Regions from separate parts of the Pseudomonas salicis genome, predicted to be linked through region 2. Evidence: predicted binding sites of a transcription regulator. Region 2 holds the regulator's gene; each other region holds the start of a gene.
What was found. Region 2 encodes FliA, which starts transcription of late flagellar genes. Its sites were predicted from a motif close to CTAAAGTTTNNNNNNNNNNNGCCGNTAA; they were not measured.
Positions count from the first base shown of each region.

Region 1 (3,365 bases), on a different contig from region 2:
AAACGCGAAACGCCGCTGCGCAGCCCTACCGCCACCTGGCTTAACTCGTCGATGGCAAAGCTGGCCTGGCGCAGGGATTCCACGGTCTGGCTGCTGGCATCGCCCAGTTGCACCAGCGCCTGATTGATCTGCTCGGCGCCGGTCGCCTGGGCCTGCATGCCCTCGTTGACCATCAACACCCGCGGCGCCAGCGCCTGAACCTGGTGGATGATCTGCGAAAGCTGCTCGCCAACCTGAGTCACTTCGAACATGCCGCGACGCACTTCTTCGGAGAACTTGTCCATGCCCATCACGCCCGCCGACACCGCCGACTGAATCTCGCGGACCATCTGTTCGATGTCGTAGGTGGCCACGGCGGTCTGGTCTGCAAGACGTCGGACTTCAGTGGCAACCACCGCAAAACCACGGCCATATTCGCCCGCTTTTTCGGCCTCGATGGCAGCGTTCAGCGACAGCAGGTTGGTCTGGTCGGCGACCTTGACGATGGTCACGACCACTTGGTTGATGTTGCCGGCCTTCTCATTGAGGATCGCCAGCTTGGAGTTCACCAGATCCGCCGCGCCCATCACCGAATGCATGGTTTCTTCCATGCGCGCCAGGCCTTGCTGGCCGGAACCGGCGAGAATGGACGCTTGATCCGCCGCAGACGTGACTTCGGTCATGGTGCGCACCAGATCCCGAGACGTCGCGGCGATTTCACGGGACGTCGCGCCGATTTCGGTGGTGGTGGCGGCGGTCTCGGTGGCGGTGGCCTGTTGCTGTTTGGAAGTGGCCGCGATTTCGGTCACGGAGGTCGTGACTTGCACGGAGGAACGTTGCGCCTGAGACACCAGTGCAGCCAGCTCGGTGACCATGTCGTTGAACCCGGTCTGCACCGAGCCGAACTCGTCATTGCGGTCGAGGGTCAGGCGGCTGCTCAGGTCACCCGTGCGCATGGTTTCGAGAATCCGCACGATACGGTTCATCGGCGCCAAAATCGTGCGCATCAAAAGCAGGCCGCACGCGGCGGCGGCCAGGACTGCAACGATCAGTGAAATGCCCATGCTGATCTTCGCGGTCAGCACGGCAGAAGAAATGTTCGCAGTCGCCTGATCGGCCACGGCCTTGTTGGCCACGATCAGGTCATTGAGTTGCTTGCGGCCTTGCAGCCAGACCGGGTTGACTTGGCCGTAGAACACCGTTCGTGCAGTGGCGTAATCGCCCGCTTGATAGGTTTTGATCACTTCGCTCAACAGTCGGCCATACACCTCACGCTGCTTTTCGAAGGCGTTGAAATTGGCACGATCGGTGTCGTCGTAGATGGTCTTCTTGTAGCTGTCCATCTGGTTTTGCAGACGGGTGTCGAAGTCGATGTACTGATCCTGTTCGGAACGGGTCAGCTCGCGCGCTTTACCCTCGCCGATCAACTCCAGGGTGCGGATGTAGCTCTCGCCCCAGGCACTGCGCACCAGGGTGCTGAAGTAGACGCCCGGCAACGCGTCGTCGCTGACCGCTTCTTCGCTGTGCTGGATCGACAGCAGTCGGGTGTACGACACGACCACCATCAACAGCATGATGGCGATGATTACAGCGAAGCTCGCCAAGATACGTTGGCGCAACGTCCAATTCTTCACAGTCAGCCCTCAAGAGTTCAACACCGACAACGCCGGGTTCAAGAAGCGGACCGACAGACGGCCCAACGCGAGCCGAGTATAGCCCAGTGCCTTACGAATTAACCCGGCTGTTTCCGACATAGATAAAGCGATAACGCACAGATATATCGGAAATATCTGACAGGTTATCGGCGGGAGGGGGGAATGCTTGATAAGGAGGCACGACCCTTGTGAATGATGTTGAGCACCGGTTTTATCTTGCGCACATCCGCGTGTATGAGTTTTAACTCTGTGCTCGCCCTTTCCTGTAGGAGCGAATTTATTCGCGAATGGCGTTACGGCTGATACATCTCTATCGCCTGAGCACTCTTTCGCGAATAAATTCGCTCCCACAGGGGGCGACGTGCCGGGCTGTTGTGGAAGGCACTCTCCTACAGAAGATCACTGGCGCCGCAAACGGAGTGCCTGACGCAATTCAACTGTGGGAGCGAATTTATTCGCGAAGCGGTTTTCCGGGCGATGCATCTCTATCGTCTGCACCACCGCCTCGCGAATGAATTCGCTCCTACAGGGACGGCGGTGTCGTTCAGGGGGGATTGTGAGGGCTATGGCTGCGCCTGTCGCACTTGGCTCTCCAGCTCGGTCTTGAGCCCCGGCGCCAGTTTCAGTTGTTTCGCCAGCTCATCGAGATAAGCGCGTTCCATGAAGTGCTCTTCGTCGACCATCATCACGCTCGCCAGGTACATCTCGGCGGCGATTTCAGGCGTGTGGGCGGAGCGGGCGACGTCGGCGGGGTCGAGGGGTTTATTGAGTTCGGCGTGCAGCCAATGCTGCAATTCCTGGTCGCCGGTCAGGCGGGTGAATTCGCCTTCGATCAATTGGCGCTCGTGGTCATCGACGTGTCCATCGGCCTTGGCCGCAGCGACCAGCGCGCGCAAGACGGCTTCGCTGTGCTGCTCAACCTGGGCGGGGGGCACACGGTCCACCGTCTGCGGCTGACTCGGTCCCGCGCCCGGCTGGTTCGCCTGCCAGTTGCCATACGCCTTGTAGGCCAGCACACCCAATGCGGCCAGGCCGCCGTAGGTCAGCGCCTTGCCGCCCATCTTGCGGGCGCTTTTATTGCCCAGCAGCAGGCCCATCGCCCCTGCTGCCAACGCCCCGCCTCCAGCCCCCGACAGAAATCCGCCCAGGTTGCCGCCGCCGACTTTGCCCAGTAAATCGTTAAGCCCGCCTTGAGCGCCTTTACCCTGAGAGCCGGGGTTGGCGGCGCTGCCAGCCTTGTTCTGCAACAGGTCCTGACCGGATTTCAACAGTTGATCGAGCAAGCCACGGGTGTTCATAACAGACCTCCTGATTCGGGATAGACGATTCGACTCGCAGGGTATGTCGAAGTCGCCGAAAGCCGTTTTCAGGTGTGCTTCTGGATGTTGCAGGGTTCGAACGCTACTCTGAAGCACATCGAGAAAAACGATACACACGCCTGACATTCCAAAAAACACAAGGGGCCGGTTCCGCATGATGACGCTCCGTCAGATCCGCCATTTCATCGCTGTGGCCGAAACCGGCTCGATTTCCGCCGCGGCTCAGGCGGTGTTCATTTCCCAATCGACCCTGACCCTCGCCATCCAGCAACTGGAGGAAGACATCGGCGTCAGCCTGTTCAGTCGGCACGCCAAGGGCATGACGCTGACCCACCAAGGGCATCAATTCTTGCGCCAGGCGCACTTGATCCTCGCGACGGTGGAAAACGCCAAGCGCAGCTTGCAACAAGGC
Region 1 is NZ_JBSKHU010000004.1:265,111-268,475, reverse strand. It holds gene ACWKWE_RS16005 (methyl-accepting chemotaxis protein) at 1-1,613, opposite strand, end outside; gene ACWKWE_RS16000 (tellurite resistance TerB family protein) at 2,198-2,932, opposite strand; gene ACWKWE_RS15995 (LysR family transcriptional regulator) at 3,108-3,365, shown strand, end outside.
Region 1: the regulator FliA is predicted to act here: its motif matches at 1,778-1,805, upstream of ACWKWE_RS16005 (methyl-accepting chemotaxis protein).

Region 2 (3,365 bases):
CAGCACCAACTTGAGCAAATTGCTCTCGACTTCGGTCACCAGCGTGGTCACACGCTTGATCACCTGGCCGGTCAGGTCCTGATAGTCCTGAGCCAGCAGAATGTCGTTCAGGTGACTGGCGACCTCGTGGGTCTCCTTCTCGCTGCGGGTCAGAAAACCTTCGACGCGGCGGGCCAGATCACGAAACTCTTCAGCACCGATTTCGCGGCGCATGAAGCGGCCCCAATCGACGCTCAACGCCTTGGCGTCGGCGCTCAGGCCGTTCATCAGCGGTGTGCTCTGCTCCACCAGGTCCATCGTGCGGTTGGCCGCGCCTTCAGTGAGGCGGACAACGTACGACAGACGCTCGGTGGCATCCGTGATCTGCGACACTTCCTCGGCTTGCGGCATGTGCGGGTCAATCTGGAAATTGACGATTGCACTGTGCAGCTCGCGCGTCAGCTTGCCCACTTCCTGATACAGGCCGCGGTCCCGGGTCTGATTAAGCTCATGGATAAGTTGCACGGCGTCGCCGAACTTGCCTTTTTCGAGGCTGGCGACCAGTTCTTGTGCGTGTTTCTTCAGGGTCGACTCGAAGTCACCCATTGTCGAATCTTTGGAATCCATAGCGCCCTCACAGCGGACATCAGGAATTGACGCGCTCGAATATCTTCTCGATCTTTTCTTTGAGCACCTGAGCCGTGAAAGGCTTGACCACGTAACCGTTCACGCCCGCCTGAGCGGCTTCGATGATCTGCTCGCGCTTGGCTTCGGCGGTCACCATCAACACAGGCAGGTGACGCAGACGTTCGTCGGCACGCACCTGACGCAGCAGGTCGATGCCGGACATGCCAGGCATGTTCCAGTCGGTCACCAGAAAGTCAAAAGCACCGCTCTGCAGCATCGGCAATGCGGTGGTACCGTCATCTGCTTCGGCCGTGTTGGTGAACCCAAGGTCACGCAACAGGTTTTTTATGATCCGCCGCATCGTTGAAAAGTCATCAACGATGAGGATTTTCATGTTCTTGTCCAATTCGACCTCCAAGCAGTCTTTAACGCGCCCAGTGCCTGGACGCGCGTTCAATCAATACCGGCAACATCGCTCCACCGGTCACACGAAAACGAGGGGGCCTTTCGAAGAAACACGTGATGAGCGCCACGGAAAAAGTCCGAAGACCTGATCCCAGCGGCTCCTGCCTTGTCCCTTTTGCTTCCCACACAACGCCTTGCACAGCCGGCCTTACCACCCAAAACGCAGGCATCTTTGTGAAAAGACGGGCCCGCGTCAATGCGTCAACGCGCGCGCCATTCTCCCAACCGGCCCCGCAGACGTGCGGCGCACTGGCTATGCAGCTGGCTGACACGGGATTCGCTGACCCCCAAGACCTCCCCGATCTCTTTGAGGTTCAGCTCTTCGTCGTAGTACAACGCCAGCACCAGGCGCTCACGCTCGGGCAAGTTGGCGATGGCGTCCGCCAGCGCGCTCTGGAAACGTTCATCTTCCAGATCCCGCGACGGTTCGAGCGACTGGCTCGCGCCGTCCTCGTGCAACCCTTCATGCTCGCCGTCCTGCAACAGGTCGTCGAAGCTGAACAAGCGGCTGCCCAAGGTATCGTTCAGAATCCCGTAGTAATCGTCGAGACTCAATTGAAGTTCGGCCGCAACTTCATGATCTTTAGCGTCGCGACCGGTTTTCGCTTCAATTGCACGAATCGCGTCACTGACCATGCGCGTATTGCGGTGGACCGAGCGTGGCGCCCAGTCCCCCTTGCGCACTTCATCGAGCATCGCGCCGCGAATACGAATGCCGGCGTATGTCTCGAAACTCGCACCCTTGGTGGAGTCGTATTTGGTCGACACTTCGAGCAGGCCGATCATGCCGGCCTGGATCAGATCCTCGACCTGCACGCTGGCCGGCAGACGCGCCAGCAAGTGGTAGGCGATGCGCTTGACCAAAGGGGCATAGCGCTCGATCAGCTCATACTGAGAATCTTTGGACGATTTGCTGTACATGCGATAGCCACTTGCAGTCATGACACAGGCCCTGCACTGGTCTGATGAACCAGGCGCTCAACGAAAAATTCAAGGTGGCCTCGCGGGTTCGCCGGCAATGGCCAGGTATCGACCTTCTGCGCAATGGCCTTGAACGCCAGCGCGCATTTGGAACGTGGAAACGCTTCGTACACCGCACGCTGTTTCTGCACGGCCTTGCGCACGCATTCGTCGTACGGCACGGCGCCGACGTATTGCAGGGCCACGTCGAGGAAACGGTCGGTGACCTTGGTCAGCTTGGCGAACAGGTTGCGGCCTTCCTGCGGGCTCTGCGCCATGTTGGCCAGCACGCGGAAACGGTTCATGCCGTAGTCGCGGTTCAGCAGTTTGATCAGCGCGTAGGCGTCGGTGATCGAGGTCGGCTCATCGCAGACCACCAACAGCACTTCCTGCGCGGCGCGCACGAAGCTGACCACCGATTCGCCGATCCCGGCAGCGGTGTCGATCACCAGTACGTCCAGGTTGTCGCCGATGTCGCTGAACGCCTGAATCAGACCCGCGTGTTGCGCAGGGCTCAGGTGAACCATGGTCTGGGTGCCCGACGCCGCAGGCACGATGCGCACACCGCCCGGGCCCTGCAACAGAACATCGCGCAGCTCGCAGCGTCCTTCGATGACGTCCGCCAAGGTGCGTTTAGGGGTCAGCCCCAACAATACGTCAACGTTGGCGAGACCCAGATCGGCGTCCAGCAACATGACGCGACGTCCCAACTCGGCCAGGGCCAGCGAGAGGTTCACTGACACGTTGGTCTTGCCGACGCCACCTTTGCCACCGGTCACCGCGATAACCTGTACGGGATGCATGCTGCCCATGTTAATTTTTTACCTTGTCTTGCTTAGACCAAAGCCACATTTCGGGCTGCACGTTCACTGCGTGAACAATGCTTGGCAGACCATCGATGCAGGTATATTCCACTGTCATTTTCCTTACCTAGCCCGCGCGCTTGCCGGGGCTGTGATAAAGATCCGCAAACATATCCGCCATCGCTTCCTCGCTAGGCTCCTCCTGCATCTGAACGCTGACAGCCCTGCTGACCAACTGATGCCGACGTGGCAGATGCAGATCATCCGGAATGCGCGGGCCATCGGTGAGATAGGCCACGGGCAATTCATGTGTCACCGCCAGGCTCAGCACTTCGCCGAGGCTGGCGGTTTCGTCGAGCTTGGTCAGGATGCACCCGGCCAAACCGCAACGCTTATAACTGTGGTACGCCGCCGTCAGCACCTGCTTCTGGCTGGTGGTGGCGAGCACCAGGTAATTGCGCGCCTTGATCCCGCGACCGGCCAGACTCTCCAGTTGCAGGCGTAGGGCCGGATCACTGGCTTGCAAGCCGG
Region 2 is NZ_JBSKHU010000008.1:87,764-91,128, reverse strand. It holds gene ACWKWE_RS26165 (protein phosphatase CheZ) at 1-606, opposite strand, end outside; gene ACWKWE_RS26160 (chemotaxis response regulator CheY) at 626-1,000, opposite strand; gene fliA (RNA polymerase sigma factor FliA) at 1,273-2,013, opposite strand; gene fleN (flagellar synthesis regulator FleN) at 2,010-2,843, opposite strand; gene flhF (flagellar biosynthesis GTPase FlhF) at 2,962-3,365, opposite strand, start outside.

Region 3 (3,365 bases), on a different contig from region 2:
CAGATGAGTCTTCCAGGACGAAACACAACGCGGGATCGAACTCGGGATCGTTCTCGAATCCGTCGAGCCATGTCTCGAAGTCCGGCACGCGACCTCCGCCCAGCTCGGTACCGAGCCTGAGCAGTCGATGCACTGCAGCAGCGTTTCCGCGGGAGAAATCCACCCGATGCAACGAGTCAGGCCAGCCCAACGGGCGATGAATCTGGCTCAGGTCGCGACGCATCAGCCAGTAGTGGTCTGGCGAGGCGTCGTGAACGCCGGGTTTCAGATCCCTTGGGCTTCGACCGTACGGGCGGCTTCGATCAAGCATCGCGTCAGCTCGGGTGAAGAAAACTTGGTCAGCACGGCGTTGGCGCCAGCCGCTTTGGCTTTCTCGGCGTTCATCGCGCTGTCCAGCGAAGTGTGTAACAGGACGTAAAGCTCCTGGAAGTCTGGCGTCTCGCGCAGGGTGCGGGTGAACGCGTATCCGTCCATTTCCGACATCTCAATATCGGAGACCACCACGTTGATCTGATGCGCCGTACCTTGCAGGTCCAGCAGTTGATCGATCGCCTCGCGAGCGCTGCGTGCTGTGTGGCATTCGATGCCGAGGTTGCGCAGCGTGATCACGGACTGTTGCAACGCGACCTGGCTGTCGTCCACCACCAAAATACGCGCCTTACTCAATACCTTGACCTCTTCAGGGCTGAGTTCGGCTTCATGGGCGACGATTTGCACCGGCGAAATCCCGTGGATGACCTTTTCGATGTCCAGCACCTGAACCAGCGTGCCGTCCACTTGCGTGACGCCCGTGATGAACGACTTGTTGCCCGAGCCGAAAGGGGGCGGACGGATATCAGTGGTCAGGCAGTGGACGATTTTGCTCACCGCTTGCACATGAAGCCCCTGCTTGGAGCGGCTGACGTCGGTGACGATCAGGCAGCCGCCGTCCGGGTCGAGCAGCGGGCGCTCGCCGATGGCACGACTCAGGTCGATCACCGAGAGCGAATTGCCCCTCAATGTCGCAACCCCTTTGACATGGGGGTGTGATTCTGGAAGGCGTGTGAGGGGAGGGCAGGGGATGATTTCACTGACTTTGAGCAGGTTGATCGCCATCAGCTTTCCGCTGCGTAACGTGAACAGCAGCAGCGAGAGGGAATCCGCACGGACGTTTTTGGACATGTGAACCTTCTGTCATGCAGTGTCTGAGTGCGCCTTAACGCGCAAACAGCTGTCGATGTCGATGTATCGACCCTGTGCAGGCAGGCTTTAACTTTTTGCTTCTTCCTGTGGGTCGGCTTACGTCCGTTCGTGTAGTCATAATGACTTTTTATGTGTCGTAATGACTTCTTTCACTTGCGTGTCAAAAAGACACGTTCCGTATAACCATTTGAATTTATTAATAAACTTAACTGGCACAGTTCCTGATATGACTAAAGCATCTTCTTTTCATTGAGCCTCAGGAGTTCGTCATGTTGAATGCTTCGGATCGTGCCATCGTCAAATCCACCGTCCCGCTGCTGGAGAGCGGCGGTGAAGCCCTGACGACTCATTTTTACAAAAAGCTGCTTAATAAGTACCCACAAGTCCGCCCACTGTTCAATCAGGCGCACCAGGCGAGTGGCGATCAGCCCCGTGCGCTGGCCAACGGCGTGTTGATGTACGCCCGGCACATCGACCAACTCGATCAATTGGGTGGGTTGGTGGCCAAGATCATCAATAAGCACGTCGCGCTGCAAATTCTGCCGGAGCATTACCCGCTGGTCGGCGAGTGTCTGTTGGAAGCGATCCGTGAAGTGCTGGGTGCAGAAATTGCGACGGACGAGGTCATCGCTGCTTGGGGACGGGCCTACGGGCAGTTGGCTGACATTCTGATTGGCGCCGAAGAAAACATCTACGAGGAAAAAGCCTTGGCCGTTGGCGGCTGGCGCGGTGCCCGTGAATTCAAAGTCGTCAACAAAGTCGCCGAAAGTGCCGAGATTACATCGTTCTACTTCGCGCCTGCGGATGGTCAGCCGATCCTCGACTTCACCCCCGGTCAGTACATCGGTATGCAGCTGTTCCTGAACGGCGAAGAGATCCGCCGTAACTACTCATTGTCTGCGCGGGCCGGCAACAATCAGTACCGCATCAGCGTGAAGCGCGAGCCTGGCGGTCGTGCCTCCAACTACTTGCATGACGAAGTGCAGGTGGGGAACAGCATCAGCCTCTTCCCGCCTTCGGGGGAGTTCACCCTGGCGCACAGCGACAAGCCTCTGGTGCTGATCAGTGGGGGCGTGGGCATCACACCGACCCTGGCCATGCTGCAGGCGGCGCTGGAAACGCAGCGCCCAATCCATTTCATCCACTGCGCGCGCAATGGCTCGGTTCACGCGTTCCGCGACTGGATCGAGGGGCTGGCAGGCAAGCATCCTCAATTGAAACGGTTCTACCTGTACAGCGAAGATGATGGTGTCAGCGCGGCCGCGCACGCGGTGGGTTTGCTGGATCAGGCGCAACTGGAGCAGTGGTTGCCTGAGGACCGCGATCTGGATGCGTACTTCCTGGGGCCGAAAGGTTTCATGGCGGCAGTGAAGCGCCAATTGAAAGCGGCAGGTGTTCCGGATGACCAGGCGCGTTACGAGTTCTTCGGTCCGGCGTCAGCACTCGAATGACCCTTGGCTGCTGCGACAAATAGACGCAGCCTTCTATATATAAGGAAGGGTGCGGCGATCTGCCCCTGCGGCAAAGCGTCGCACGCTTCTATATATAGAAGGATCTGGAGAAGTGACCGTTGGCTGGCCCGTGCCAGGGTTAATGTTCGGCTAATGCAGATGTGTTCACCATCTGCACCGGCGTGCGGCTGCGACGATGGTAGAATTGCCGGCTTTCCGGGCACCCGGGGCACGCAACAAGGCAGATCTTCGATCTGGATGGACACCACATTCAAAGGGTATGTGAATGACTGACGAGATGTTTTACCTGCGGCGCGAAAAGCAGTTCCTGGTTTTACTGGGCATCATTTGCCTGGCGCTGATCGGCGGGGCCCTGTACATGCAGGTGGTGCTGGGCGAAGCGCCTTGTCCGCTGTGCATCTTGCAACGTTATGCGCTGCTGTTCATCGCGATTTTTGCCTTCATCGGCGCCGCCATGCGTGGACGCGTAGGTCTGAGCATTTGTGAAGTGTTGGTCACGCTCAGTGCGATCGGCGGTGTGGTCGCTGCGGGACGTCACGTCTGGATTCAGACCCATCCGACCGAGAGCTGCGGCATCGACATACTGCAACCGATCGTGGACGGTTTGCCCCTGGCCTCACTGTTTCCGCTGGGTTTCCAAGTGGCAGGCTTCTGTGAGACGCCATATCCGCCAGTCTTGGGACTCTCCCTCGCCCAGTGGGCATTGATCGC
Region 3 is NZ_JBSKHU010000004.1:135,155-138,519, forward strand. It holds gene ACWKWE_RS15405 (GNAT family N-acetyltransferase) at 1-223, opposite strand, end outside; gene ACWKWE_RS15410 (chemotaxis protein CheW) at 265-1,161, opposite strand; gene hmpA (NO-inducible flavohemoprotein) at 1,452-2,633, shown strand; gene ACWKWE_RS15420 (disulfide bond formation protein B) at 2,920-3,365, shown strand, end outside.
Region 3: the regulator FliA is predicted to act here: its motif matches at 1,225-1,252, upstream of ACWKWE_RS15410 (chemotaxis protein CheW).